DNA from 3 places in the Streptomyces sp. NPDC029151 genome. Region 2 is predicted to be linked to each of the others. Evidence: riboswitches for the same ligand, from Rfam matches in the RefSeq annotation. Region 2 holds a riboswitch; each other region holds the start of a gene.
What was found. Region 2 has a riboswitch for cobalamin ahead of nicT (Nickel transporter NicT). Riboswitches for the same ligand answer to the same signal wherever they lie in the genome.
Positions count from the first base shown of each region.

Region 1 (9,489 bases), on a different contig from region 2:
GCCGAGGTCGCGGGCAAGGGTACGGGTGGCTGTGAGTACTCCTACCTTGGTGTCGTGCAGGGGGATGGTCTTGCCGGTGTCATCGACCGTCGCGACGTCAGCTCCGATGTCGTTGCCCATGTCGACGACGTCCAGCTTCAACCCCGGATCGAACATGCGGAAGGACGCGTCGAGAACCAGGAGCGTGTTACGCCGGGCCGCCCACTTGAGCAGTGTGAGCGCCTGGCCGGGACCCAGTACGGCACCGGTGGGGTTGTTCGGCGCTACGACGACGAGCGCGCTGAGCCCCATTGAGTCGAGGAAGTCGGTGTCGCAATCCGGGAGGATGCGGTCCTCTGGGACGGGTAGCAGATCAAGGCCGCTCCGGGCGAAGAGCGCCGGCACACTGTCGAACGTCGGCGTGATCATGCCGATCGGCCCGGGCACCGACCGCAGGTACTTGGCGATCACATCGAGGGCGATCGAAGCGGAGTAGGTCAGATAGGAGGAGTGAACCGGGTAGTGCTGGCCGGTGTGTCGCGTGAGAGCCTCGCGGAACCACGATTCCGCCTCGAAGTAGTCGGCCCCGGCGTTGGCCAAGAGATCGTGCGTCACTTCGGAGAGGCGTCGGACCGAGTCCGCTGACAGGGAATGACGGGCGTGCGCGTCCGCCAGGTTGATGGTGTCGGCGGCGAGGGCGGGCCACTCATGTGCGGTGAGTGAGTAAGGCGAGTGCGCTTTCACTGAGCCACCTCGCAGACGATCAGGGAAAACAGGCCACGGGGTGAGTAGGCGCCGCACTCCAGGATTCGGACGTTCCGTATGCGGTTGCCCAGTGCGTCGGTCAGTCGACGGATCGTCAGGAAGCGGGAATCGGAGCCGTCGTCGGCCGGCTCGTGCTCAAGGATGACGGTGAGTCGCCGGAGTCTTTGCGCCGCTCGGACGACGACGGCGGATGCGATCCGGTCGTAGGAGGCGAAGCTCCCGGGCCCGTTGCCGGATCGAGCGGCCCCCGCCGCTGTCAGGGCCAGCTCGGCCTCCGCCCGGAGTTCCGGAGAGGCAGCGGGCCGTGGAGAGGAGAGCCCGAACGGAGGAGAGGTGTAAAGCACAGCGTGCCGGGCCTCCACATGGAGTTCAGCCCAAGCCTCTGTCTGCGTCGCGTCGCCCCACAGCACGTGCGACGTCGCAGACGGGCACGGGCTGCCCTTCAGATCCGCCAGCATGTCGCCGTCCGACACCGGGTGTTCGGTGTGTGTACTCATCCGGCGAGCCACTGAGAGACATGACGGCATCGGTAGGTCGGGGTCCACCTGTGCGGGCAGGTTCCTCGCATGATCGGACTCGGCCACCGACTTGGCGAGACACACGCAGGCCAGCAAGGGGTCCAGCTCGATGCCGAAGAAGGGCAGTCCGAGCAGGCGTGCCGCGCAGGCCGAACTCCCCCCGCCGGCCAGAGGGTCCACGAACAGGTCGGCCTCCGGACAAAGATCCCGGACTATTCGGGCCGTGGTGCGAACATTTGATGCGTTCCTGGCCTGGTACCACCGGTCGATCGGTTCGTACGGATCAGGGAGGTACTCCATCAGGTTTCCAGGCGGGCCGTATGCCTTCAGCGTCGACGTCACAGCTCCCTCGCCCCCTCGCGAGCCCGGCGATCCGGGGTACCACTTGAGTGCACTACCCTGCGCGCTCAGCGCATAAGAGCGGGATCGAGCCGAAACGCCACAGTGGGTCCGGGGGCGGATGTCTGAGGAGTTCGTCGCACAGGGGGCAGGGTGGGGGACAGAGCTTCGGCGGGACGGTGGCCGGCATCAGCGCGTAGATCAAGCGGCGCCGGGATTCCTTGAGTGTGCCCAGGCACGACGAAGTCCGGACCCGGCGCATCCGCCCCTGCAGAGCCACACCTGCGGCGAGGGGACGCGCGACAGCGCGTTCGTCGCCTCTACGTGCCCGCACGCAGGCCTGATCATCACCGGGACCGTGGCGATCCGCAGGATGACCGGCTCCTGCAGGCTGGAGGCCGTACCGTCGCCCACGGCCAAACGAACCGAGTTGGGGGAAGTCGGAACGAGAGCCCGGGAGCGAGCCGTGGACAGCCGGCACCAGCACCTCACGCCCACCGGTCGCTCGGGGGACCGTGGCGACGGTCACCGGATGCGCCCTGGCGCACCATGGGCGCGGCCGAAGCCGAGCGAGCCGGACCGGTCTCCCCTGTGGGCCCCACCGACGACCTGCTCGGCGAAGCCCTGGCCGCCGCCGAGAGGGTCGCCGGCATGTCGCTGCCTGTCGCAACGATGGCGAAGTAAGCAGGCCGACCGGGCCTTCGGGACCACGCTCGGGGAAGGCGTCCGCTCTGAACGGAGCCTCTTCCGCTCGGCCAACGCCGACCGGCAGGAGAGCACAGTCGCCTTCGTCCCCGCACGCGCCGCCGGAGCTCCGTCACCGCAGAACCACGGAGCCCGTACCGTCCCACTCGGCGGGAGAAGAAGATCACGCCGGCGAAGGCGGTCTTGGCCATCCTCGCGCCGCGCGGTACGGTCTGTCCGATATCGACGACGGCGAGACGGAAGCCGGTGGGAATCCGGCACGGTCGCGCCACTGTGTGCGGGCACCGCAGGGGTGTTCGTGAGTCAGACCCGTGGCCGTCGTCCTGTGCACCACCGAGATGGGACGCGAACTCCCAGAGGAGGTCCTGCCATGGCGCAGACCGTCGTCCGGCCGACAGCCACCACTCCCGCAGTCCCCGCCAAGCTGCCGCTGAGGGCGGTGGCTCCCTGGGCGGTCTTCTTCGGCATCCTGATGCTCGTCCTGCTCTACTTCGTCGGCGCCGAGCAGGGCGCCACCTCCGTCTTCAACGGCACCGGCGTCCACGAGTGGGTGCACGACGCCCGTCACCTGCTCGGCTTCCCCTGCCACTGACGCGAGGGGACAGCACCGCCCATGAACTCCGCAACCGTACGGAACCTTCTCGTGCGGGGCATGCTCGCCGGCCTCGTCGCCGGCGTGCTCGCCCTCGTCGCGGCCTACCTCCTCGGTGAGCCGAGCGTCGACAAGGCGATCGCCTTCGAGGACGCGCACTCCCACGAGCACGAGATGGAAGTCGTCTCCCGCTCCCTGCAGTCCACCGCGGGCCTGGCCACCGGCGTCCTCGTCTACGGAGTCGCGTTCGGCGGCATCGCCGCGCTCGCCTACTGCTTCGCGCTCGGCCGCGTAGGCCGCTTCACCCCGCGGGCGACCGCCCTGCTGCTGTCCGGCTGCGCACTGCTCGCCGTGTACGTCGTGCCGTTCCTGAAGTACCCGGCCAACCCGCCCTCGGTCGGCGACCCCGGCACCATCGGCGAACGGACCACGCTGTACTTCCTGATGATGCTGCTCAGCGTCCTCCTGGCGGTCGCCGCCACCATCCTGGGCAAGCGCCTCGCGCCCACCCTGGGCACCTGGTGGGCGACGGTCGCCGCGGTGGCCGCCTTCGCCGTCGTCATCGGCCTGGCCTACGCGTTCCTGCCGGTCGTCAACGAGGTGCCGGGGGACTTCCCGGCCGCCCTGCTGTGGAGGTTCCGGCTGTCCGCCCTGGCCGTCCAGTCCGTCCTGTGGGCCGGCTTCGGCCTGCTCTTCGGGGAACTGGCGGAACGCCTGCTGAACCCCAGGCCGGCAGCCGCCGGCGGAAGCGCGGTTCCGGCCGCGCACTGATTCCTTCCGGACGACCGAGGGCCCCGCGGAACCATCCGGGGGCCCTCCGGCGTTCTTCGGACACCGAGTCCGGCGGAAGAGCGCGTACGGCGACACGACAGGCAGCCCGACCGGACGCGGACCACCCGGCCGAGGAGCGGAGGAACCAAGCGGCCAGGATCCCCCAGCCGTACGGTTCCTCGCCCAGCAGGCCACACGCACCGTACGGCTGGTCCACGACCTGGAGACCCTGATCGCCGCACAGGGGGAGGGCTGCACCGGGCGGGTCTCCCGCGATCGCAGGTGTCAACGGCTCGGAGGCGTCTGAAGCTCTGCTCAGTGGTTGCCGGCCGACGTTTCCGTTATGCCGGCATCCGGTTCGGGACTGCGTCGTGCCAGCCGGCTTGGACAGCGATCGCCTGACGCCACTGCCTGACGCCCTTGGGCGGCATACCAACTGCGAGAACTCCGGTGAGGCGGTCACCCGTGCGGTAGGCGACCACGAACCTGCGCTCCTCCAAGCAGCCTTCGACAACTGCCGTTTCCTCGTGGCCGCGCAGGTAGCCGTGGGCATGGATCTTCATGTCGTACTGGTCGGACCAGAAGTACGGCACGGGCGCGAACGGCTTGCGGGCCTGAGGAGCGGCGAGCAGGTTCCGGGCGGCGGCCATGCCCTGCTCGGACGCGTTCGTACGGTGCTCGATCCGCATCTGGACACCGAACAGCGGGTTGTGCCAGCGAGCCACGTCTCCGGCTGCGTATACGCCCGGCGCGGCCTGGCAGTACGCGTCGCAGACAACGCCGTCATCGACAGTGAGCCCGCTGACGGCCAGCCAGTCGGTGTTCGGCGACGAGCCGACTGCGACCAGTACTTCGTCACCCTCGATGGTTCCTCCCCCGGCCAGCCGCACCCCGCCTTCAGTCACCTCGGTCACTGTGACCCCGGTGCGCAAGTCGACGCCCCGGTCGCGGTGAACGTCGGCCAGTACCTGTCCGACCTCTTTGCCCACGGCCTGCGCCAGCGGCACGGGAGCAGGTTCCAACAGGGTGACGTCGCACCCCAGCTTCCAGGCCATGGCGGCTGCTTCCGCGCCGAGGAAACCGGCACCGACTACCACCAGCCGCCGCCCCGGGCGGAGGCGCTCTTGCAGCGCCAGCGCATCGTCGAGGGTGCGCAGCTGGTGGCCGCCCCCGCCGGGCAGCCGCCGCGGACGTACGCCGGTGGCGATGACCAGACCGTCGTACGGCAACGATGTGCCGTCCTCCATCCGTACGGTACGGGTAGTGAGGTCCAGGCCGGTCGCCGCGAGACCGAGCCGCAGGTCGAGTCCGAGCGCGACCAGGTCCGTCGGCCGGCGCAGACGCAGGTTGTCGGGCTCCCAGTCCCCGGCAAGCAGGTGCTTGGAGAGCGGAGGCCGGTCGTAGGGGACGTGGGGTTCGTCTCCGATCAGTGTCAGGGTGCCGTCGTAGCCTTCCCTGCGCAGCGTCTCGGCCGCCGCCAGACCGGCAGCCGAGGCACCGACGATGACGATTCGCTTCACTGTTCGACCAGACGGATCGCGGCGGCGGGGCAGATCGCCGCCGCCTCCCGTACGCCGTCGAACAGTTCTTCATCCGGCCGGTCGGTCAGCAGGACGGCGATGCCGTCGTCGTCGCGCTGGTCGAAAACGTCGGGGGCGGCCATGACGCACTGTCCGGAGGCAGCACACTTCGGCGCGTCGAGTTCCACATGCATGATTGCTGACCTCGGTTTTGTCCGTAAATGGGGGTAATGGGGTGAAGCTGGAAGCGATCCGGGGCAACGGACCGGTCGATGAGACCGGAACCGCGCCCCGGATCGACTTCACCGTCCAAGACAGCCGGCCTACGGCGGTGGGTGGAGGGCCGGGTTCGGCTGACCGTTGACAGCCTTCCGCCCCACGCGCCCGACCTCGATCCGTCGAAGGGGCTTGTCTCTCCTGTGGCGCAGCCGGCTCTTCAACGTCGCCTCCACTCTCGAAGATCCCGTCCAGCGCGTCCGACGCGGCCTACGTCACATCCAGTACGCGGCCACCTCGTGGACGGCTGCCTCGCCGAGACCGGCCTGGCCGTCAGACCCGCCTGAGCAGCGATACGACGTCCCGAGCTCAGTGCCGGCAACCGGCGGCTTTGAGGCCCATGATGCGGTCGAGGTAGCGGCTTGACGTGTTGAGCCGCCACAGGGCACCCCGGGCTATGGCTCGGCGGTTGCGGGGGTCGGCGGTCATCGGCTTGACGACGTTCGTGAACCACGCGCTGGCGTGATGTGCGTCGATACCGATGTGCAGGCGGTGGTAGGTGATGCCGTCGTCGGGCAGGCCCAGTCGCTCCCAGCCATGCAGTACCTGGGAGAAGCGGTCGGGCGCCATCCACTCGGTCACCGCCAGAAGGCCGACCGCCTCGGCGAACGTGTTCCGGTAGCGGCACAGCAGCACGGCGAGGTTGCCGCTGAGCAGGGCCTCGGTGGACAGGCTCTCCGTGAGTTCGGTGCTGGTGATGCCGAAGTAGTCGATGAGCCGGCCGAACAGCGTGGTGTGCACCATCTCCGGGTCGCCGTTGCCCATCTCGTCCCAGAAGTTCTGGGCGATCTCCATCTTGGTACCGCCGTCGGTGCCCACCTGCATCATGGCCAGGAGGTCGTCGAAGCGGCCGTCCACGGACGACTCGTGGAGCACGAAACGACGGAAGTCCTCCTCGGTGGCGTGGTCCCGGATGAAGGAGCGGTAGTAAGGGTGCTTGAACGCCTGGTGCTCCCGGGTGAGGGCCTTGAGCCAGGGCACGAACGCTTCGGGGTCGTCCGGTATCGAGGCGTAGACGGCGTCGTCGATCCAGGCGTCCTCATTGCGGATGGTGTCCCGTTCCAGCCTGCGGGTCACGGCGTGCAGCGCGGTGGAGCCCTCGGGTGTCGGCCCCAACGGCAGCTGGGTGTGCACGGCGTAGATCTTGGACAGCAGGTACTGCTGCGCAAACTGGGCGTCCGCGTCGCCGACCGCCGCCGCGTCCCCGAGTTCGCCGACCGAGTTCACCAGTTCGGCGGTCCGGGACGGGGCGGCGTAGTGGGCTTCGAACACGTCTTCGGGCCAGGCGAGCTGCTGGGCGATGCGGTCGGCGAGCTGCATCGACGCGGAGGCCGTGTCAAGGTACGCCGGAAAGAGCGTGCTGGTCATGCTGATATCTCCTCAACTGACGTGTGAGACGGTGGGAAGTAGGTGTGTGCAGAGGCCGGAGCGGTACGCAGAGGCGACTTCGCGAGCTTGCCCGTCGGCGTGCGCGGCAGACGGGCGGTGAACTCGACCACACGCGGCGCCTTGTAGCGCGCGATGCGGCCCCGGACGAAGCCGACGAGTTCCTCGGCGAGGCCTGGCCCGGGTGCTACGCCGTTCTCCAGCTCGACCACGGCCTTGACGGCCTCGCCCATCTCGGGATCCGGCACCCCCACCACGGCGGCGTCGGCGACCGCGGGATGCAGCACGAGGACGCTCTCGATCTCCTGGGGGTAGATGTTGACCCCGCCGGAAATGATCGTGAACGCCTTGCGGTCGGTGAGGAAGAGGTAGCCGTCCTCATCGACGTGACCGATGTCGCCGGTTGTCGTCCAGTGGGGGTGATCAGGGTGCCGAGTCCGCCGGGTCTGCTCGGGATCGTTGTGGTAATCGAACGGGGGTTCTTCGCGCTCGAAGTAGACCAGTCCGGTGTGCCCGGCCGGAAGTTCCCGGCCGGCGTCGTCACAGATCCGCACTGATCCCAGCGCCGCGACCCCCACCGAGCCCGGCTTACGCAGCCACTGCTGCGGATCGATGAGGGTGACGCCGTTGCCCTCGGTCGACGAGTAGTACTCGTACAGGACCGGCCCCCACCACCGCATCATCCGGTGCTTCACCTCGACCGGGCACGGTGCGGCCGCGTGGATGGCGACCCGCATCGAGGAGACGTCGTAGCGCTCGCGCACCGCGTCCGGCAGCCGCAGCATGCGGACGAACATGGTGGGCACCCACTGGCTGTGGGTGACCCTGTGCCGCTGGATAGCGGCCAGTGCACCCTCTGCGTCGAAGGAGGACATGAGAACGACGGTGCCGCCGGTCGCTGTCACGATGCCGCTGAACCGCAGCGGCGCCGCGTGATACAGGGGGGCCGGGCACAGATAGACGGTGTCCTGTCCGAACCCGTAGGCCGGCTGGAACAGCTGGGTGAATGCCGAAGGCTCGGTGCGGACGTCGCCGTCGGGCAGCCCGGGTCTGATGCCCTTGGGCCGGCCGGTGGTGCCCGAGGAGTACAGCATGTCGACGCCTCGCGGCTGGAAGTCCGGCGGTTCGGCGGACGCCGCGGCGAGCCCTGCCTCGTACGTCCCGTCGTCCAGGCCGAGCACCGTCAGGTGGCGCGGCACCGACGAGACGACCGCGGAGCCCAGTGCCGTCAGGCTGCCGGACACGATGAGAACCCGGGCACCGCAGTCGTCGATGATGTACGCGGCTTCCTCGGCACTGAGATGGTGGTTGACGGCGGTGAGGTAGAGACCCGACCGCAGAGCGGCCCAGTAGACCTCCACCATCCGCGGGTCGTTGTCGCAGAGTACGGCGACGGTGTCGCCGCGGCGCAGGCCCGTCCGACGCAGGTGGTCCGCGAGCCGCAGCGAGCGGTCCTCCAGCTGGCCGTATGTCAGGGTTCGTGCGCCGTCGGCGGTCACTACCGCCGGCCGGTCAGGGGCGTGCGCTCCTGGGTACATCGGCGAACACTCCTCTTCGTGATGACGAACGGGCTGGTCCCGTCAGGACCACAGGACGAGCTCCCCGGACCCGGAGATGCCGATGAAGAAGGCCAGGGCGACGCGGCGGCCCGGCCCGGCGGGGAGGATGGTGTGGTAGTTGCGGGGGTCGAACAGGACCGCGTCGCCGAGGGAGGCCCGCACACTGGCGCACGGCTCTTCGGCGACCATCTCGTCGGGGTAGAAGTAGTTCCCGCCACGCCGGATCTCGTCACGGGGTTCCCAGCGACGGCGGAACACGTTCAGCTCGCCACCCGAACTTGGCACCGAGATGTGGCAGTTGAACGCGAGCTGACAGACCGGGGTCTCGTCGACCATGCCCGGGAACTCGCGCACGAGCTCGTCGAAGTGGACGCCGCCGCCCCCGTTGACCTCGCGGATCATCCCGGCGAACATGGGCCGGCCGCCGAGCGTGAGGTCGCGGACCCCGCCGGGCCAGGACTCGGCGAGCTTCGCCTTGGCCAGGTCCAGCGGGTCGGCGCCCTCGAGCAGGCCGACCCGCACGGCCGTCGACCGCTCGACGTCGGCCCAGTACGCGGCGGGGAAGTCCTCATGCTGGTAGTAGTCGAACACCGCTGGGCCGAGCTTGGGAATCCGCTTCTTCATCAGGGCCTCGTCGTAGCTGCCCATCGTGCAGCCCTCCAGCCCCCTCATGATCTGGGCGCAATGGTCGGCGTCGAAGAAGCCACGGATGCGGATCGCGCCCAGCACGCCGGCGCCGAGGCGCAGCAGGTGGTCGGGTTCGAGCCGGTCCGTTGTAAGGGTGTCGAACAGGAGGGCCGTCTGGTCGGGACCGGACCCGGAAAGGTTCTTCGGCGGCGTCTGGGTGGTCGCCATGGTCGATCGCTTCCTTTCGATTCTCGGGGTGGTGGGCGCGGTCCGGCCCGGTGTCCTCCGACCGGGCCCCTCGGTCACCCGCGCCGCGCCGCATCCTGCTGGTGGCGGCGTTCGGCGAGGTCAACGACCTCGTTGCAGCGCTGCTCCTGGAGCGAGGGCTCCAGGAAGGCCCACGCGGGACACCCGTTGACCTCCATGACGACCCATTCGCCGTCGTGCCGGAC
Region 1 covers NZ_JBVHWQ010000001.1:605,319-614,807, reverse strand. The annotation lists gene ACZ4VF_RS02435 (aminotransferase class I/II-fold pyridoxal phosphate-dependent enzyme) at 1-723, opposite strand, end outside; gene ACZ4VF_RS02430 (hypothetical protein) at 720-1,604, opposite strand; cobalamin riboswitch at 2,496-2,640, shown strand; gene ACZ4VF_RS02425 (CbtB domain-containing protein) at 2,677-2,898, shown strand; gene ACZ4VF_RS02420 (CbtA family protein) at 2,920-3,669, shown strand; gene ACZ4VF_RS02415 (NAD(P)/FAD-dependent oxidoreductase) at 4,011-5,189, opposite strand; gene ACZ4VF_RS02410 (ferredoxin) at 5,186-5,383, opposite strand; gene ACZ4VF_RS02405 (iron-containing redox enzyme family protein) at 5,775-6,833, opposite strand; gene ACZ4VF_RS02400 (acyl-CoA synthetase) at 6,830-8,389, opposite strand; gene ACZ4VF_RS02395 (L-gamma-glutamyl-L-propargylglycine hydroxylase BesE) at 8,432-9,265, opposite strand; gene ACZ4VF_RS02390 (ATP-grasp domain-containing protein) at 9,340-9,489, opposite strand, start outside.
Region 1: linked by a shared signal. The riboswitch ahead of ACZ4VF_RS02425 (CbtB domain-containing protein) and the one ahead of nicT (Nickel transporter NicT) in region 2 are both predicted to bind cobalamin.

Region 2 (9,489 bases):
CCGGAGCCTGACGGCAAGGGGTGCCAGGGGAGCCGGGGGGAGCAGGGGGCATGCGCGAGCGGGACGACCCGGAGGTCATCGGACGGCGGGTGCAGCGGCTGCGGACGCAGCGGGGTCTCACCCAGCGGCAGCTGGCGGAACCGGCGTACACGCCCGCCTACATCTCCACGCTGGAGGCGGGCCGGGTCCGCGCCTCCGACGAGGCGTTACGGCACATCGCGGAGCGGCTCGGCGTGGCCTTTGAGGAGCTGGCCGTGGGCCGCCCCGCCCACCTGGCCACGGATCTGCGGCTGCGGCTCACCGAGGCCCAGCGGGTCCTCGCCGACGGCCGGGCCGAGGAGGCGGCCGCCCAGTACGCCGTGCTGCGCGCGGAGGCGGAGACGCACGGGCTCGGCTGCGAACAGGCGACCGCGCTGCTCGGGCTCGGCGAATGCGCCCTGGAGACCGGTGAGTTGACGACGGCCCGCGAGCACTTCGAACAGGCCGAGGAGCGACTGGCCGGAAAGACCCTGCCGGTCCGGGTGCCCGCCATCCGCGGCCGGGCCGTGGCCCACTACCTGGCGGGCGAACTGCGGTACGCCGTCTACCTCCTGGAGTCCACCCTCGACGAACTGAACCGCGGCGGACTGCACGACCCGGACGCGCTGCTGCTGCTCTACGCCAGCGTGATCGGCCCGTACATGGACATGGGCGCGCACGCCCGTGCCGCCCAGGCCGCCGAGTTCGCCCTCGCGCTCGCCCCGCGGGCCGGAGACCCCGCGCTGATCGCCCGGATGCACCGCTCGGTCGCCCGCACCCTGCTCGCCGAGGGCCGGGTCGCCGAGGCCGACGCCTCCCTGGCCAAGGCGGCCGAGCTGTACCGGCAGCTGAGCCTGCGCACCGAGCTGGCCAACTGCCACTGGATGCGCGGCTACGTCAGCGCGCAGAACGGCGATCTCGACCGGGCCGAGGCGGAACTGCGGCAGGCGTACGCCATGCTCTCGGAGAGCCGTGCCGCCCTGTACCGCAGCCAGGCCGCCGTCGAGCTCGCCGACGTGCTGCACCGCCGGGGCAGGTCCGAGGAGGCCGCCGGGCTGCTGCAGGGCGTCCTCGGCGACTTCTCCTCCGAGCGCGGCGCCGTCCACGCCGCCGCCGCGCACCGCCTGCTCGGGATCATCGCGGAGGACGCCCGCGACACGGAGGCCGCCGAGGAGCACTACGTCCGCGCCCTCAGCCTCCTGGAACGCGCGGGTGCCGCCGGCGACCTCGCCGACCTGTGCCGCCTCCTCGGCGACCTGCTGCGCCGCACGGGCCGCGTCGAGGCCGCCCTGGACGCCTACCGCACCGGGCTCGGCCACCGCACCGCCCCCGGCACCACGACCCTGGGGCCGGCACCGGCGCAGCCGCCGCTGTGACCCCTCACACCTGGGCCCGCCCCTGCCTGCGGATGTCCGCCAGCCGCAGGGCGCCGATCTGCACGGCGGCCTGGGTGGCGTCGTTCGGGACGTCGCCGAGGCCCGCGTTGGTGAGGGCGAAGGCGTCCTCACCGACGCGGACGGCGGCCAGGTCCATGGTGAGGAGGTACTCCTCGCCGTCGTCGTTCGTGGTGCCGAGGGTGAGGCGCAGGCCCTGCCGGGCGTCGCCGACCTCCGGCAGCGGGGCGTCCACGACCCGGACGTCCTCCACCAGGCCGGTCTCGGTGGTGGCGGTGAAGCGGGCGCACTGCACGGGGAGGGTGCCCAGCCAGGACAGGACGGCGTCGACGTCGGCGGGGCGGCGGGCGCCGATCTGGTAGCGGAGCTGGGCGTCGGTGTCGGTGTCGTCCAGGCCGACGGCGACGCGGGCCGGGGCGCCGAGGAGTTCGTCGTCGTACAGGGCGTCCAGCAGCCGCTGGCACTCCCCGGCCGTGGTCCGGGCCTTCAGCAGGCCGTCCCGCCAGGTGGCCGCGCCGCGCGTGGGCGTCCAGGGGGCGCCCAGGTCGGTCTCGTTGATCAGCGCGGACCTGGCCTGCTCGTCGCTGAGCGTGGAGCCGTCGGCCCGCGCGGACGCCTTGGAGGTCTGGCTCGGCCGGTCGATCGTGGGCAGCGGGTACGGCGCGCTCGCCGGGTGCTTCAGGCCGAGGGCCGCACAGCCGCCGGCGGCTATCAGGCCGGCGGCGAGGACGGTGAGGAGGACGCCACGGGGGACGCGGGTGCGTATCGCGGGGAACATGGGTGCCTCCTGGGCTGCGTGCGGCCGGTGGTGCCTGATCTCACGGCACCACCCGGCCGATCGCCTCACCAGCGCTCCGGGCCGTACGGGTGAGGGGCGCGGCGCGGACCCGTGGTGCCGGGGGAGCGGGGGCGGCGGAAATCCGTGGTGCCGGGGGAGCGGGGCCCGGTAGCGTGCCCGGTATGCAGCGCGCCTCCTCGCATCCGTCGAGCACGACGACGCCGGACACCGTCCCGGCGCGCTGACACCTGACCAGCATCGAAGCCCCGGGGCGCACGCCCCGGGGCTTCGTCGTGCCCCGGGGCGTCCGCCTCCCGACGGAGGAGAAACGGATGAACGGCAAGGCGGAGGAGCAGGTCGTGGACCACCGGCGGCTCGGGCGGGCCCTCGGACTGTTCGGCACCGATCCGCTGATGGGCTCCGGGCTGCCGTACTGGCTGCCGGACGGGGCGGTCGTGCGGCACACCCTGGAGGAGTACATCCGGGACGCCGAACGCCGGGCCGGCTACCGGCACGTCTACTCGCCCGTGCTCGGCAAGCGCGAGCTGTACGAGATCTCCGGGCACTGGGACCACTACCGCGACGACATGTACCCCCCGATGCGGCTCGGTGCCGAGGAGGTCGTCCTGCGGCCCAGCCTCTGCCCCCACCACGCCCTGATCTACCGCTCCCGCTCCCGCAGCCACCACGAACTGCCCCTGCGCATCGCCGAGCTGGGCGCCATGCACCGCGCCGAACCGTCCGGCGTGCTCGGCGGCCTGACCCGGGTCCGCGCCATCCACCTCAACGACGCGCACGTCTTCTGCACCCTGGACCAGGCGGTGGCCGAGGCCCGCGCCGCGCTGGAGCTGATCGCCCGCGCCCACGCGGACCTCGGCATCGAGGCCGTGCGCCACCGGCTCTCGCTGCCCGGCGCGGGCGGCAAGTACGTCGCCGACCCGGAGCTGTGGCGCCGGGCGACCAGACTGCTGCGGGAGGTCCTCGCCGAGGCCGGGGTGGCCTACGAGGAGGCGGAGGGCGAGGCCGCGTTCTACGGCCCGAAGATCGACGTGCAGATCGCGGACCCGGCGGGCCGCGAGTCCACCCTGTCCACCGTGCAGATCGACTTCCACCAGCCCGCCCGCTTCGGCCTGCACTACATCGGCGCCGACGGCGCGAAGCACCGGCCGGTGATGGTGCACCGCAGCATCATCGGCAGTGTGGAGCGGGCCGTCGCCCACCTCGTCGAGACCCACGCCGGCGCGTTCCCGGCCTGGCTGGCCCCCGTGCAGCTGGTGGTGCTGCCGGTGGCCGAGGAGCAGGTGGAGCCGGCGGCGGCGCTGGTCCGGGAGGCGCTCGCGCTGGGCCTGCGCGCCGAACTCGCCGGGCCCGGGGAGGGGACCCTGGGCGCCAGGGTCCGCGCGGCGCGCCTGGTGCCGTACCAGGCGGTGATCGGGGCCCGGGAGGCCGGCGCCGGGCTGGCCGCCGTGCGCCTGCGGGACGGCCGCCGGCCCGGTGCGCTGCCCGGGAGCGAGCTGCTGCGGCGCGTCGCCGAACGGGTGGCGGCACGCGGCACCGCGCTCTGGGCCTGATCTAAGGTCGAGGCGACGGAAGGAGTCCGCCGTGACCGGTCAGCCCATCCCCGTGATCATCGACTGTGACACCGGTGTCGACGACGCCCTGGCCCTGCTGTTCGCCGTGCGCCACCCCGGACTCGACCTCAGGGCGGTGACCTGCGTGGCCGGGAACACCGACGTGGACGGCGTGGTCCGCAACACCCTCACCGTGCTGGAGCAGGCGGGCGCCCCCGACATCCCGGTGGCCCGGGGTGCCGAGCGCCCGCTGCTGGAGCCCGCCCGCCACGCCCCCGTGCACGGCGCCGACGGCATGGGCGACCTGGGCCTGCCCGCGCCGGCCCGGGTCCCGGCGGACGTCGACGCGGTCACGCTCCTGCACCGCGAGATCCTGGCCTCCCCGCGCCCGGTCACCCTGATCCCGACGGCGCCCCTGACCAACATCGCCCTGCTCCTGCGCACCCACCCGGAGGTGACCCGGAACATCGAGCGGATCGTGTTCATGGGCGGGGCGGTGGAGGTCGGCAACGCCACGCCGGTCGCGGAGTTCAACGTCTGGCACGATCCGGAGGCCGCGGCGATCCTGCTCACCGCCGGGGTGCCGATCACGATGTACGGCCTGGACGTCTTCCGGCAGGTCGTCGTGGACAGCACCGAGGTGCACCGGCTGCGCGGCAGCGGCGAGCCCGGCACCCGCCTGGCCGGCGAACTCCTCGCCCACCGGCCGGCCCACCAGGGCGAGCCGCCGGAGGCCGAGGAGGCGGGCGGCCTCGGCGACGCCGGCGCGGTGTGCGCGGTCGCCGACCCGCAGGGCATCACCACCCGCCTCCTCCCGGTCGAGGTCTCCCTCGCCCCCGGCCCGACCCGCGGCCAGACCATCGTCGACCGGCGGCCCCGGCTGGGCGAGTCGGAGATCCATGAGGGGGGCCGTGAGACGGCCCTGGTGGACGTCGCGCTGGAGGTCGACGCCGACCGGTACGTGAAGCTGTACCTGGAGACGGTGCGGCGGTAGTCAGTCGGCGGCCGACCAGCGTTCCTCCACGCGGGCCAGCCGCCAGTACGCCAGGGCCGCCGCCCACACCGCCACGAACAGGCCGACGATGAGGTAGCCGACGTTGCCGAGGTCGAGGCCGGCGATCCAGCCGGTCACGGCGTCGTGCAGGGCGAACTTCTCGTGCAGGACGCCGACCAGTTCGATCGTGCCGATGAAGAAGGCGACCGCGATGGACAGGCCGGTGATGGCGAGGTTGTAGAAGACCTTGCGGACGGGGTTGGCGAACGCCCACTGGTAGGCGAAGTTCATGAACGTGCCGTCGAGGGTGTCGAACAGGCTCATCCCGGCGGCGAAGAGGAGGGGCAGGCACAGGACCGCGTACCAGGGCAGGCCGGCCGCCGCGCCGGAGCCCGCCATCACCATCAGCGTGACCTCGGTGGCCGTGTCGAAGCCGAGGCCGAAGAGGAAGCCCAGCGGGTACATCTGGCCGGGCCGGGAGACGGACTTGGTGAGGCGGCCGAGGATCCGGTTCATGAAGCCGCGCGAGTCCAGGTGCTGTTCCAGCTCCTTCTCGTCGTACGCGCCCGCGCGCATCGCCCGGAAGACCTTCAGGATGCCCACCAGGGCGACCAGGTTCAGGGCGGCGATGAGGTAGAGGAACGTGCCGGAGATCGTCGTACCGAGGAAGCCGAGCACCTGGTGGGTGGTGGAGCCCTCGTTCGTCACCTTGCCGGCGAGCGAGGTGCCGCCCGCGATCAGCAGGGCCAGCAGGACGACGACGCTGGAGTGGCCGAGCGCGAACCAGAAACCCACCGACACCGGCCGCTTGCCGTCGGCCATCAGCTTGCGCGTGGTGTTGTCGATCGCCGCGATGTGGTCGGCGTCGAAGGCGTGCCGCATGCCCAGGGTGTAGGCGGTGATGCCGAGACCGACCCCGAAGACGTCGGTGCCGACCTTGTAGTGGCGGGGGGCCACGAGGAGGTACAGGATGCCGAAGGCCACGAGGTGCAGGGCGACGATCACCGCCATCAGGCCCGCCGTCCTGACGGTGTCCTCGCGTCGCCAGCGGAAGGTCGTGACATCGGCCATCGTTCATGCTCCAGCACCTCGTGGATCACTTCATGAGTGCCGTGGCCGGTCTCCTGGCTTACGGGTCGCACGTCCGCCGTCCCTGCCTTCCCGGTCGTACGACCAGTGGCCCGGCGGGTGCCGGACGGGACGGGAACTCCCCGATCACAGTGGCGAGGGCCGCGTCGACCTTGCATCGACTTCCCGAACACCACGGCCCGCCCACCGTAGAGGGGCGCGCGGTTCCCTGCATAGCTGCGCACCCGCGCAGGTATTCAAGATCACAAAAGTGCGCCTGCGAGGATGTGGTCATGCATCTCGTGCCTGCCGACCGAGCCGACCGTCGCACCATCGACGGTCACCGGGTGTGCGAGGCGATCGCCGCCATCGGCGACGCGGGGCTCCTGCGCACCTGGGCCGACCGTTTCTCCCTGCTGGCCGACGCCAACCGGCTCGCGCTGCTGCTCGCCCTGCACCGCACCGGGCCGCTCGCCGTGTCGGACCTCGCCGTCGCCACGGGCATGAACGACCCGGCCGTCTCCCAGGCCCTGCGGCTGCTGCGGGCGGCCGGGGTCGTGGCCGGGGAGAAGGAGGGGCGCGTGGTGCGGTACCGGGTGGTGGACGTGGAGGTACAGGGCCTGTTGGAGCACTGCACGGCCTGACCACCCACGAAAAGGTTCCCTTTCCGGGCACTGTGGACAGATACAGATTCCGCACTGTCGTCCGTCCCATGGGAGCCCGTATGGCAGACCACTCGCCGGACCTCTCGCCCAGGAACCCCGACTGGTGGCGCCAGGCCGTCATCTACCAGGTGTACCCGCGCAGTTTCGCCGACGCCGACGGAGACGGCCTCGGCGACCTCCGGGGTGTCACCCAGCGTCTGGACCACCTGGCCGCGCTCGGCGTGGACGCCCTGTGGCTGAGCCCCTTCTACCCCTCCGAACTCGCCGACGGCGGCTACGACGTCATCGACCCGCGCGGCGTCGACGAGCGCCTCGGCACCCTGGACGACTTCGACGCCCTGGTCGCCGAGGCGCACCGGCTCGGCCTCAAGGTCGTCGTGGACATCGTCCCCAACCACACCTCCCACCTGCACCCCTGGTTCGAGGAGGCGCTGCGCGCCGGACCCGGCTCCGCCGCCCGGGAGCGGTACGTCTTCCGGCCGGGGCGCGGCGCGCACGGGGAGCTGCCGCCCACCGACTGGCAGTCGGTGTTCGGCGGCAGCGCCTGGCGGCGGGTGCCCGACGGGGAGTGGTACCTCCACCTCTTCGCCCCCGAACAGCCCGACCTCAACTGGGACAACGAGGAGGTCCGCGCCGACTTCCGCACCACCCTGCGGTTCTGGTCCGACCGGGGCGTGGACGGCTTCCGCGTCGACGTCGCCCACGGCCTGGCCAAGGACCTCACCGAACCGCTGCGGGACGTCGGCGGCCTCGGCGCGACCGGCGAGCAGGCGCTGCCGCTGGTGCCGCCGGGCAGCCACCCGTACTGGGACCGGGACGAGGTCCACGAGATCTACCGGGACTGGCGCAAGATCTTCGACGCGTACAGCCCGCCGCGCATGGCCGTCGCCGAGGCCTGGGTGCCGGGCGACCGCCGCGCCCTGTACGCCCGGCCCGACGAACTCGGCCAGGCGTTCAACTTCGAGTACCTGGAGGCCCGCTGGGACGCCGGGGAGCTGCGGGACGTCATCACCGGCTCGCTGGCCACGGCCCGGGCCGCCGGGGCCTCCGCGACCTGGGTGCTGTCCAACCACGACGTCGTACGCCACGCCTCCCGGCTGATGCTGCCGCCGGACACCGACCCGGCCGCCTGGCTGCTCGCCGACGGTGCCGCGCCCGCCGTCGACACGGCGGCCGGGCTGCGCCGGGCCCGGGCGGCGACCCTGCTGATGCTGGCGCTGCCCGGCTCGGCCTACCTCTACCAGGGCGAGGAACTCGGCCTGCCGGAGGTCGCCGACCTGCCCGTCGAGGTGCTCCAGGACCCGATCTGGGAGCAGACCGGCCATGTCCGCAAGGGCCGCGACGGCTGCCGCGTGCCGCTGCCGTGGACGACGACCGGACCCAGTCACGGCTTCGGGCCCGGGGCCTCCTGGCTGCCGCAGCCCGCGTCCTTCGCGGCGTACGCCGTCGACGCGCAGACCGGGACCGAGGGCTCCACGCTGGAGCTGTACCGCACGGCCCTGCGGCTGCGCCGCAAGCTGCTCGCGGGCGAGACCCTGACCTGGACCCCGGACGCACCGGCCGGTGTGCTGGACTTCAGGCGCTCCGACGGCTGGCGCAGCGTCACCAACGTGACCGCCGGGCCGGTACCGCTGCCGCCGGGCGAGGTCCTGCTCAGCAGCACCCCGCTGCCGGAGGGAAGCGCGCTGCCGCCGGACACCACGGTGTGGCTGGCCTAGGGCCTCTCTTCCGGATCTCGCCGGGGTCGCGGGGGCCGGCACGCACATCTGCGGCGTTGTCGTCGGTTGCCGGCTCCCCCACGCTCGACGTCGCTCGCGCGGGGGGACCCCCCTCGCGTCGACGCCCTCCTCCGCCTTGCGGCTGCACGCACCAGACCCCGCTCGGGTCGGCCGACAGGCACCGTCGCCGGGAGCCGGCCTGATCCGAAAGGGAGGCCCTAGCCGGCCGAGGGGCTGGGGCCGGGGGCGGTGCCGCCGCCCGTGCCGCCGCCGGACAGGCCGCTCAGGTCCAGCGGGGTGGACGTGGCGGTCGGCGGCGGGGTGAGCACCACCTCCGGCTGGCCCGCCGGCGGGGCCGGCGGGGTCAGGTCGGAGGAGGGCAGCTTCGGCGGGGTGGTCTGGTTGAAGATGGTCTGGTCGAAGTCGACCAGACCGGTCCTCTCCATCACCGTGATGTGGTCCAGAACCGTGTCGTTGGCCTGGTCGGCGAGGGCGCGGACCAGCGAGTTCTTCGTGGTGGAACGGATCTTCGCGATGGTGTTGAAGATCGAGCCGTGCGTCATCCGCAGGATGTTGGCGAAGTCGGTGTCGAACTGCTTGCCGCTCTCGCCCTTCAACTGGCTGACGAAGCCCTCCTGCTGCGGGCTCGCCACGTTGGGCAGCGTGATGTTCAGCATCGGGGCGATCTTGCGGCAGGAGGCGTCCAGCGCCGCGTGCCCGTCCACCAGGTGCGCGCTGGCCGTCTTGACCCCCGTCGAGCTGCCCTTCTGCAGCCCGATCTGACCGAGCGGGTACTCCCACAGGCCGGCCGCCCGCACCTTGACCACGAAGTCCCGGTCCCCTTCGGTGAGCGGCCCCCACTGGGTGTTGGCGATGATGCGGGTCTGGGAACTGGAGACGGTGTCGAGGCCGAGCATGCCCGGGTAGGCGAGTGCCGCGAGGGTCAGGGCCATGGCACCGCCCACGAAGAGAGTTCCCGTCGCGTTCCGCGAAAAGCGCACCGTTCCTCCTGCTGGGATCCCGCCCATGGTTCGGACACACAGCCGTACGGACGCGGCGGCGATTCTTCTCAGCGGTCCCGGGTAAAGATCGGCGGGCTCGGGTAAAGAATCCCCCGATGCCCTTGGCCAAAGGTTGGCCGCTGCCGGGCAGAAGGTTGACCTGAGCGCGGGAGAAGGCAGACCGGTCGCCCGCCTAGATTCGCCGCATGCCCCCACAGCCGCCGCCGCGCCCCCCTGCCGTGCTGCCCGTCCTGCCCTACCGCAAGCCCACCAAGGGCCGCG
Region 2 covers NZ_JBVHWQ010000008.1:378,311-387,799, forward strand. The annotation lists gene ACZ4VF_RS28865 (helix-turn-helix domain-containing protein) at 51-1,394, shown strand; gene ACZ4VF_RS28870 (hypothetical protein) at 1,399-2,190, opposite strand; gene thrS (threonine--tRNA ligase) at 2,523-3,761, shown strand; gene ACZ4VF_RS28880 (nucleoside hydrolase) at 3,793-4,755, shown strand; gene nicT (Nickel transporter NicT) at 4,756-5,826, opposite strand; cobalamin riboswitch at 5,853-6,036, opposite strand; gene ACZ4VF_RS28890 (metalloregulator ArsR/SmtB family transcription factor) at 6,117-6,467, shown strand; gene ACZ4VF_RS28895 (glycoside hydrolase family 13 protein) at 6,548-8,206, shown strand; gene ACZ4VF_RS28900 (DUF4142 domain-containing protein) at 8,425-9,171, opposite strand; gene ACZ4VF_RS28905 (DUF6445 family protein) at 9,414-9,489, shown strand, end outside.

Region 3 (9,489 bases), on a different contig from region 2:
GGTGACGTCGATGCGCGGGCGCCCCAGCTCCGCCAGGGGAACCACCTCGAAGCCCGTCACCCGCCGCGAGGCCTCGTCCCACACCGGGCGGCAGCCCAGCAACGCGAGGATCTCGGCGATGTCGTCGCCCTGGGTGCGCATCGCGGACGTGCCCCAGACCGTCAGGCCCACGGACTTCGGGTACGCGCCGGTGTCCTGGAGGTAGCGTGCGACCAGCGAGTCCGCCAGCGACTGGCCGACCTCCCAGCTCAGCCGGGACGGAATGGCCTTGGGGTCGACCGAGTAGAAGTTCCGGCCCGTCGGCAGGACGTTGACCAGACCGCGGGTCGGGGAACCCGACGGGCCGGCCGGGACGTAGCCGCCGTCCAGGGCCCGCAGGATGTGCCCGATCTCGTCCGTGGTCCGCGCCAGACGCGGTACGACCTCCTCGCACGCGAACTCCAGCACCGCGACCGCCTCGGGGAGTTCAGCGCCGAGCGCGCCCCGCAGGACCGCCGGGACGACCGCGCGGTCCCACGCCCGCGCCTCCATCTCCTCGGCGATCCGCCGGCACAGCTGCTCCAGCAGGTCGATCGCGTCGGACGCGGTCCGCGCGGGACCGTCGACCAGGTCCGTCAGCTCCACCGGCACCTTCACCGGGGCACCCGGCTCGGCCAGCAGCTCCTTCTCCACCAGCCCGAAGTGGGCCGCCAGCGAGGCCCGCAGGCCGGGGAGCGCGTTCGCCCGGCCGCCCCACACCTGCGAGGCGCGCAGCACGGCCAGGACCAGGTTGACCCGTGGTTCGCCGGCCGGGCCGCCGCCCAGGATGTGCAGCCCGTCGCGGATCTGCACGTCCTTGATCTCGCACAGGTAGCCGTCGATATGCATGACGAACTCGTCGAACGCGTCGTCGTCCGGCTGCTCGTCCACGTGCAGGTCGTGGTGCAGCTCGGCCGCCTTCACCAGCGTCCAGATCTGGGCGCGGACGGCCGGCGCCTTCGCCGGATCCAGGTCGGAGACGAGCGCGTACTCGTCCAGCAGCTGCTCCAGCTTGGCCAGGTCGCCGTAGGTGTCGGCGCGCGCCATCGGCGGCACCAGGTGGTCGACCACCGTGGCGTGCCCGCGCCGCTTGGCCTGGGTGCCCTCGCCGGGGTCGTTGACGATGAACGGGTAGATCAGCGGCAGGTCGCCGAGGACGGCGTCCGGCGCGCAGCCGGCGCCCAGTCCGAGGCCCTTGCCCGGCAGCCACTCCATCGTGCCGTGCTTGCCCATGTGCACGATCGCGTCGGCGCCGAAGGAGTGGTCCAGCCACCGGTACGCCGCCATGTAGTGGTGCGACGGCGGCATGTCCGGGTCGTGGTAGATCGCGATCGGGTTCTCGCCGAAACCGCGCGGCGGCTGGATCATCACGACGACGTTCCCGAACCGGAGGCTGGCCAGCACGATGTCGTCGCCGTCCACGTAGAGGCCGCCCGGCGGCTCGCCCCACGCCTCGGTCATCGCGTCCCGCAGCCCGGGGTCGAGTTTCTCGAACCAGGCCCGGTAGTCGGCCAGCGGCACCCGCGCGGGCGCGGCGGCCAGCTGGTCCTCCGTCAGCCACTCGACGTCGTGGCCGCCGGCCTCGATGAGGCGGTGGATCAGCTCGTCGCCGCCGGACGGGTACTCGGTGAGCCCGTACCCGGCGTCCCGCAGCGCGTCCAGCACCCGTACCGCCGACGCGGGCGTGTCCAGGCCGACCGCGTTGCCGACCCGGGAGTGCTTGGTGGGGTACGCGGTGAAGACCAGGGCGACCTTCTTCTCGGCGTTCGGCTTGTGGCGCAGCCGGGCGTGCCTGACGGCGATCCCGGCCACGCGGGCGGCCCGCTCGGGGTCGGCGACGTACACCGGCACGTCGTCGGGGCCCTGCTCCTTGAAGGAGAACGGCACGGTGATCAGCCGGCCGTCGAACTCCGGGATCGCCACCTGCATCGCCGCGTCCATCGGGGACAGGGCCGCGTCGGACTCCTCCCACGCGGCCCGCGAGGAGGTGAGGCAGAGCCCCTGCAGCACGGGGACGTCCAGGTCGGCGAGCGCGCCGACGTCCCAGGACTCCTCGTCGCCGCCCGCCGACGCCTGCGAGGCGTGCGTGCCGCCGGCCGCCAGCACGGTGGCCACCAGCGCGTCGGCACGGCCCAGCAGCTCGTACAGCCCGGCGTCCGCGCCGCGCAGCGAACCGCAGTACACCGCGAGGGCGTTGGCGCCCTGCGCCTCGATCGCCTCGCACAGGGTGTCCACGAAGGCGGTGTTGCCGCTCAGTTCGTGCGCCCGGTAGAACAGCACGCCCACGGTCGGCCGGCCGTCGACGACGGTACGGTCGCCGTGGACGCCGAACTCCGGCATCTTCCGCGGCTCCTCGAAGCCCTCACCCGTCAGCAGCACGGTGTCCGACAGGAACCGGGACAGCTCCAGCAGGTTCGCGGGACCGCCCTCGACCAGGTACTTCAGCGCCTCCGCGACCACACCGGCCGGCACCGACGACTCCGCCATCAGCTCGGCGTCCGGCACGGTCTCGCCGCCCAGCAGCACGGTCGGGATGCCGGACGCCTTCAGCGCGGCCAGCCCGTCCTCCCAGGCCCGCTTGCCGCCCAGCAGCCGTACGACGGCCAGGTCCGCGCCCTCGATCAGGCCCGGCAGCTCTCCGGCGACGTCGACCCGGGTGGGGTTGCCGATGCGGTAGCCGGCGCCGGAGGCCCGGGCCGCCAGCAGATCCGTGTCGGCGGTCGACAACAACAACACTGTGCTCATGCGGGCGCTCCCGGTGGAATGAAAGGCAGTCCTTGCGGCGCGCCCGACTCGATGAGCCGCCACAGCGCGTCCGTGTCCGCGTGCTGTTCGATGAGGTCGCCGAGCCGGTCGAGCTGCTCCTCGCGCAGCGCGGCGAAGGAGGTGTCCGGCGCGGGCACGAAACGGCGGCCCGCGGCGGCGGCCACCTCGCGCAGGAAGGCCCGGCGGAACCCGTCCGACTCCAGCGAGCCGTGCCAGTGCGTGCCCCAGGTCTGGCCGACCCGGCAGCCGTCCAGGAAGGGTTCGCCGCCCTCGACGGTGGCCACCCCGTGGTGGATCTCGTAGCCGTCGACCCGCTCGCCGAGGGCCTCGCCGCTGGGCCGGGTGAGGGTCTTCTCGCGGGCGAAGCGCACCCGGACCGGCAGCACGCCGAGACCCGGGACGGCTCCGGCGCGGGACTCGACCTCGTCCTCGATGTGCTCGCCGAGGATCTGGAAGCCGCCGCAGACCCCGAGGACGGGACGCTGTTCGGCGGCCCGCCGTACCAGCGCGTCCGCGAGCCCGCGCTCGCGCAGCCACTCCAGCGCCCGTACGGTCCCGCGCGTGCCCGGGACCACGACGAGGTCGGCGTCCGCCAGCTCCTCCGGCCGGTCCACGAACCGCACCACGACCCCCGGTTCGGCGGCCAGCGCGTCCACGTCGGTGAAGTTGGACATCAGCGGGATCGCGCACACGGCGACCCGCAGCACGTCCTCGCCGACGGGCGGGGTCACGGTGGACTCCCGGACGGTGCCGCGCAGGGAGACGCGCAGACCGTCCTCCTCGTCGATGCCGAGCCCGTGCCGGAAGGGCAGTACCCCGTAGGTCCGCCGCCCGGTCAGGTCCCGGAGCATGTCCAGCCCCGGCTCCAGCAGGGAGACATCGCCCCGGAACTTGTTCACCAGGAACCCGGCGACCAGTTCCTGGTCCTCGGGGGAGAGCAGGGCGACGGTACCGAAGAAGGAGGCGAACACGCCCCCGCGGTCGATGTCGCCGACGACGAGCACGGGCAGCCGCGCGTTGCGTGCGACGCCCATGTTGACGATGTCCGTCCGCCGGAGGTTGATCTCGGCCGGACTGCCCGCCCCCTCACAGATCACCGCGTCATACGTGCCCCGCAACTCGGCCAGGCAGTCCAGCACCGTGCCCAGCAGCCGCTGCTGGCGCCCGCCGTGGTACCCGCGTGCGCTCAGCTCGCCCACCGGCTTGCCCAGCAGCACCACCTGGCTGCTCTGCTCGCCGCCGGGCTTGAGCAGCACCGGGTTCATCAGCGCGGTCGGCTCGATCCGGCAGGCCTGCGCCTGCATCGCCTGCGCCCGGCCGATCTCGGCGCCCTCGCGCGTGACGAACGAGTTCAACGACATGTTCTGCGCCTTGAACGGCGCGACCTTCACCCCCTGGCGTACCAGCCAGCGGCAGATGCCGGCCGTCACGACGCTCTTGCCGGCGTCGGAGGTGGTGCCGGCGACGAGGAGACCACCGTTCACTTCCCGCGTCCTTTCAGCAGCCGGCGTGCGGCGAGCGTGCCGGCGAGGGCGAGCAGGCCGACGCGGCGGGAGAGCCGTACGGCCCGGTCGATGTCGCAGACCTGGACCGGCCGCCCGCCGGCGCCGTTGAGGACGGGCCGGTGCTCGACCCGCCCTCCGTAGGAGAGCGTCCCGCCCAGGCGTACGCCGAGGGCGCCCGCGAAGGAGGCCTCCACGGGACCGGCGTTGGGGCTCGGGTGCCGGCGCGCGTCGGCCTTCCAGGCGCGCAGCGCACCCCGCGGATCGGGTCCGGCCGCGGCGGCGAGTACGGCGGTCAGCCGGGCCCCCGGCCAGCCGGCGACGTCGTCGAGGCGGGCGGAGGCCCAGCCGAAGCGCCGCAGGCGGGGGGACTTGTGGCCGACCATCGCGTCCAGGGTGTTGACCGCCCGGAACCCGAGGAGCCCCGGGACCCCCGCGACGGCACCCCAGACGAGGGCGCCGACGACGGCGTCCGAGGTGTTCTCGGCGACCGACTCGACCACGGCCCGGGCGACACCGTCGGCGTCCAGCGCCTGCGGGTCCCGGCCGCACAGGTGGGGCAGCCGGGCCCGGGCGGCGTCGATGTCCCCGGCCTCCAGGGCGCGCCCGATGGCGCGGGCCTCGCGGGCGAGCGAGGTGCCGCCGACGACGGCCCAGGTGGCGGCGGCGGTCAGCGCGACGGAGGCGGTGGGGGAGGGGCGTACGGCGCGTGCGGCGAGTGCGCCGAGCGCGACGGCGCCACCGGCGCACACCGTGGTGTGCAGGGCGCCCCAGCCGCGGTGGTCGTGCCACAACGCGCCTTCCACGGCCCCGGCCGCCCGTCCGAAAGCAGCGACCGGATGTCCGCGGCGGGGATCGCCGAGGAGCAGGTCGCCGAGGACGCCGGCGGCGGCGCCGTACGCGTACGTGCGATCGGCACCCATCGGCTCAGCCGGCCGTGGGCACAGGAACGGGCCCGACAGGCCTGGTGCTGGTCCTCGATCGGCAGCCGAGCATGGCGATATGTGTCCTCACTCAGGGTGTCCGCGCCCTGGTTCGACGTGAATCGGCGGTGAGAGTTCCTGGCTCCCGGGGGTTCTTCCCCGGTGACAGTGGCGGGACCGCGCCGGATTCGCACCGGCTTCCTCTCCTGCCGCCGTTGATGGCCTGGGCAGTCCACCACGCGCCCGGAACGGCCGTCAACTTGCCTTTGACCTGCGTGGGGACAGTGTGCTGATCCCCACACCGCGGGGCGTGCGGGGTCTGCCGGGGTACGACGAAGGCTCCCCGCACGGCGTGTGCGGGGAGCCTTTCGGTGGTGTGGTCAGGCCTTGGCCACGATCAGGTTGATGCCGTACGCCACCGCCGCCGCGCAGGCGGCGAAGCAGAGGTAGGCGCCGGTGACGGCGAGGGCGGCGGAGCCCCCCTGTGCCGTGGCCTTCTCGCGCCGGTTCAGGCCCGCGATGCCGAGCGTGAACAGGGTCACCAGGCCCACGGTGGCCACGAGACTGACGCCGAACACGGAGCCCAGGGCTGCCCAGTCGATCTTCATAGTGCTTCCTTCGGTAACCGGGTGCTCGGGGTCAGACCGCGGCGGCCGGCGGGGCGGCCGGGGCCGGTTCGGCGGACGCGGTGGCCTGCTGCGGGAACGTGAGGTCCACCTCGGCGGCGACCGTGCCGGTGGGCGGCGGGATCACGGCGGCGATGGCGGTGGTGACCACACCGGCCGGCTCCTCGGTCTCCTCCACCACGTTGGTGTGGTCGACGACCTCGCGGCGGGAGATCTTCCAGATCGCGGCGGACGCGGCGACCAGGAAGACGGCGACCACGGCGGTGCCCCAGTCACCGAGGTCGGTGACGGACTCGGCGCCCGCGCCGACCAGCGCGGCGGCCGGGAGGGTGAGCGCCCAGGCGACGAACATGCGGGTCGCGGTCGACCAGCGGACCACACCGCCCTTGCGGCCCAGGCCCGCGCCCATCACCGAGCCGGAGACGACGTGGGTGGTGGAGAGGGAGAAGCCGAGGTGGGAGGAGGCCAGGATGGCGGTCGCGGCGCTGGTCTGGGCGGCGAAGCCCTGGCGCGGCTCCAGGTCGGTCAGGCCCTTGCCCATGGTGCGGATGATGCGCCAGCCGCCGATGTAGGTGCCGAGCGCGATGGCCAGGCCGGCGGAGAGGATCACCCAGGTGGGGGGGTTGGAGCCGGGGGCGATCGAGCCGCCCGCGACGAGGGCGAGGGTGATGATGCCCATCGTCTTCTGGGCGTCGTTGGTGCCGTGCGCGAGGGAGACCAGGCCGGCGGAGGCGATCTGGCCGACGCGGTAGCCCTTGCGGGTGGCCTCGCCCTCGGCGGTGCCGCCGACGCCGTAGGAGAACCGGGTGGCCAGCAGCGAGGCGAGGCCCGCCACGATCGGCGCGGCGACGGCCGGGAGCAGCACCTTGGTGACGAGGACGTCACCGTGGACGGCGCCGAAGCCGGCGGAGGCGACGGTGGCGCCGACCAGGCCGCCCATCAGGGCGTGCGAGGAGCTGGACGGCAGGCCCACGAGCCAGGTCAGCAGGTTCCAGAGGATCGCGCCGACCAGGGCGGCGAAGATGACCTCGGGACGGATGCCGGTCTCGTCGACGAGACCCTTGGAGATCGTGTTCGCGACCTCCACGGAGAGGAAGGCGCCCACGAGGTTGAGGACGGCGGACATGGCGACCGCGATCTTCGGCTTCAGGGCGCCTGTGGAGATGGTGGTGGCCATCGCGTTCGCGGTGTCGTGGAAACCGTTCGTGAAATCGAACGCGAGAGCGGTTACCACCACTATCGCGAGGATCAGCGAGAAGCTTTCCATTTACCCAGGCAATCGTTCGAGGTCATTGGCTGGTCGAACGTAGGCAACCTGGGTGAACGGAAGATGAACTGGGACGGGCGTGGGGATGTCCGTCACGCGCGTACGAGGCTTCGCTCTCCCCTCCCGGCCCGGGCGCCCCTTGGCTAGCGGCCCCGGGCCAGGACCCGCAGCCTGCTCAGGGAGCCGCCGAAGAGATTCTGGTCACCCGGCAGCCGGCCCTTGGTGCCGTACTGCCAGAACGTCCAGTACCGCCAGCCGCCGGGCAGGGCGCCCGGCCGGGAGGTGCCGTGACGGGCGATCCACAGGGCGTGCGAGGAGGAGAAGGCGCGGCTGTTCCCGGTGCACAGCCTCCACCACTGGGTCGTGGTGTAGATCACCGGCCGGCGGCCGGTGAGCCGCTTGATCTCGTCGCTGAACGACCGGATCCAGCGGACCATCTCCTTCCCGTCCAGCCCGTAGCACTTGTGCCGTGCGTCGTACGGGTTGTACTCGACGTCCAGCGCGGGCGGCAGCGTCCAGCCGTCCGCCCGCCAGTCCCCGCCGTGCCGCACGAAGTAGGCCGCCTGCCGGGCCCCGGAGGACCGGTCCGGCAGCGCGAAGTGGTACGCGCCCCGGATCAGGCCCGCCGCGCGGGCGCCGGTGTACTGCCCGGAGAAGTAGGGGTTGCGGTAGTCCGTGGACTCGGTCGCCTTGATGTACGCGAACCGGGCGCCCCGGGCCCGGGCGGCGGCCCAGCCGATCCGCTTCTGGTGCGACGACACGTCGTGTCCCCGGGGCAGCCCGCCGCCGGCCCTCGGCATCCCGGTGGTGCCCGGCAACCCCACCGCCTCCGGCACCTCCACCGCCTCCGGCACCGCGACGGCGTCCGGGACCGTGGGCGCCTGCCGGATCCCGGGCGTCCGGGCGGAACCGGTGGCGGTGGCCGGCGGGGACGCGCCGGCCCCGGCCCGCCCGGCCGCCCTCGGTGAGTTCACCGACGTCGACGCCGGTGGTCCGGCCGGACCGGCGGGTGCCCCCCAGGCGGGCGTTTCCCCTGCGGGCGCGGCCCACGCGGGCGCGGGGCCGGCGAGGGCGAGGGCCGCCGTGGCCGCGGCGAGAGCCGCGGCGCGGCGGCGGGCGAGGGTGCGTTCACGGGCCATGCGTCTCCCCGGGGCGGCGGACGGCGGACGGCCTGCTCCTCCGCGGGCCGGTCGTCCAATGGGCAAGAGGGACCATTGAAAAACCCGGCGATCACCGAATGGGCGACGATTTGCTGCGGTTTTGAGGGGTATGTCATAAAATCCGCCCGTTCGGTCGCACGGTTTCCGGGCGGAAGCCGCCGTCCCGCCCGCTCCCCGGACCTCCGGCTGGCAGGATCACCGCATGGCTGAACCGCTTCTGCACACGGACGACGGACACCGGGACGAGGTACGGCTCTGGGTGGAACTGGTCGCTACGGCGCGCCGCAGCGTCGCCGACGGACTGGTCGTCGGCACCTCCGGCAACGTCTCCGCCCGCATCGGGGACCTGGTGCTGGTCACCCCCTCGGGCGTCCCCTACGACCGGCTCACCCCCGCCGACATCACCGGCGTCGACCTCACCGGACGCCAGGTGCTCGGCACCCTCGTACCGACCAGCGAGCTGCCCATGCACCTCGCCGTCTACCGCACCACCGACGCCCGAGCCGTCGTCCACACCCACGCCGTGCACGCGACCGCGGTCTCCACGCTCGTGCCCGAGCTCCCCCCGGTCCACTACATGACCAGCGCCCTCGGCGGCCCCGTACGGGTCGCCCCCTACGCCACCTACGGCACCGACGAACTGGCCGAGAACATGCTCCGCGCCCTCGCCGGCCGCTCCGGCTGCCTGCTGCAGAACCACGGCACGATCACCTACGGCGCCACCCTCGACCAGGCCTACGACCGCTCCGCCCAGCTGGAGTGGATGTGCCGGCTGTGGCTGACGGCGTCCTCGGTGCCGGGCCTGACACCGTCCCTGCTCACGGAGGCACAACTCGCGCAGGCCGGGGAACGCTTGAAGGGATACGGCCAACGGAGGTGACCCCGTGCCCCACCGCAACCCGCCCCGAGCCCTGACCGCTCCGCTCGACCTGCTCCGCCGCACCGGCGCGAGCCGGCCGGGTTGGATCCGCGGCACCGGCGCGCCGCGCCCCCGGCTTCCGCTGGCCGGGGGGCCGGTCCGCGCCGACACTGGAGCCGTGCGCACCGCAAAGGCGACCGCCACCGCACTCACCGCCGCCCTGGCGGCCGGCACGGCTTCCGTGGTCGCCGGCCGGCTGGCCAGCGCCGCCGCGCTGAAGGCGCCCGCGGGGCGTCCGCTGCCCACCGAGCCCCGCCTCACCGTGCACGGCACGGCCGCAGGCCAGATCACGCTCACCCGCGACCTGG
Region 3 covers NZ_JBVHWQ010000002.1:52,341-61,829, reverse strand. The annotation lists gene cobN (cobaltochelatase subunit CobN) at 1-2,763, opposite strand, end outside; gene ACZ4VF_RS08000 (cobyric acid synthase) at 2,760-4,268, opposite strand; gene ACZ4VF_RS07995 (cobalamin biosynthesis protein) at 4,265-5,209, opposite strand; cobalamin riboswitch at 5,322-5,462, opposite strand; gene ACZ4VF_RS07990 (hypothetical protein) at 5,590-5,817, opposite strand; gene ACZ4VF_RS07985 (inorganic phosphate transporter) at 5,849-7,102, opposite strand; gene ACZ4VF_RS07980 (GH25 family lysozyme) at 7,246-7,938, opposite strand; gene ACZ4VF_RS07975 (class II aldolase/adducin family protein) at 8,465-9,142, shown strand; gene ACZ4VF_RS07970 (alpha/beta hydrolase) at 9,300-9,489, shown strand, end outside.
Region 3: linked by a shared signal. The riboswitch ahead of ACZ4VF_RS07995 (cobalamin biosynthesis protein) and the one ahead of nicT (Nickel transporter NicT) in region 2 are both predicted to bind cobalamin.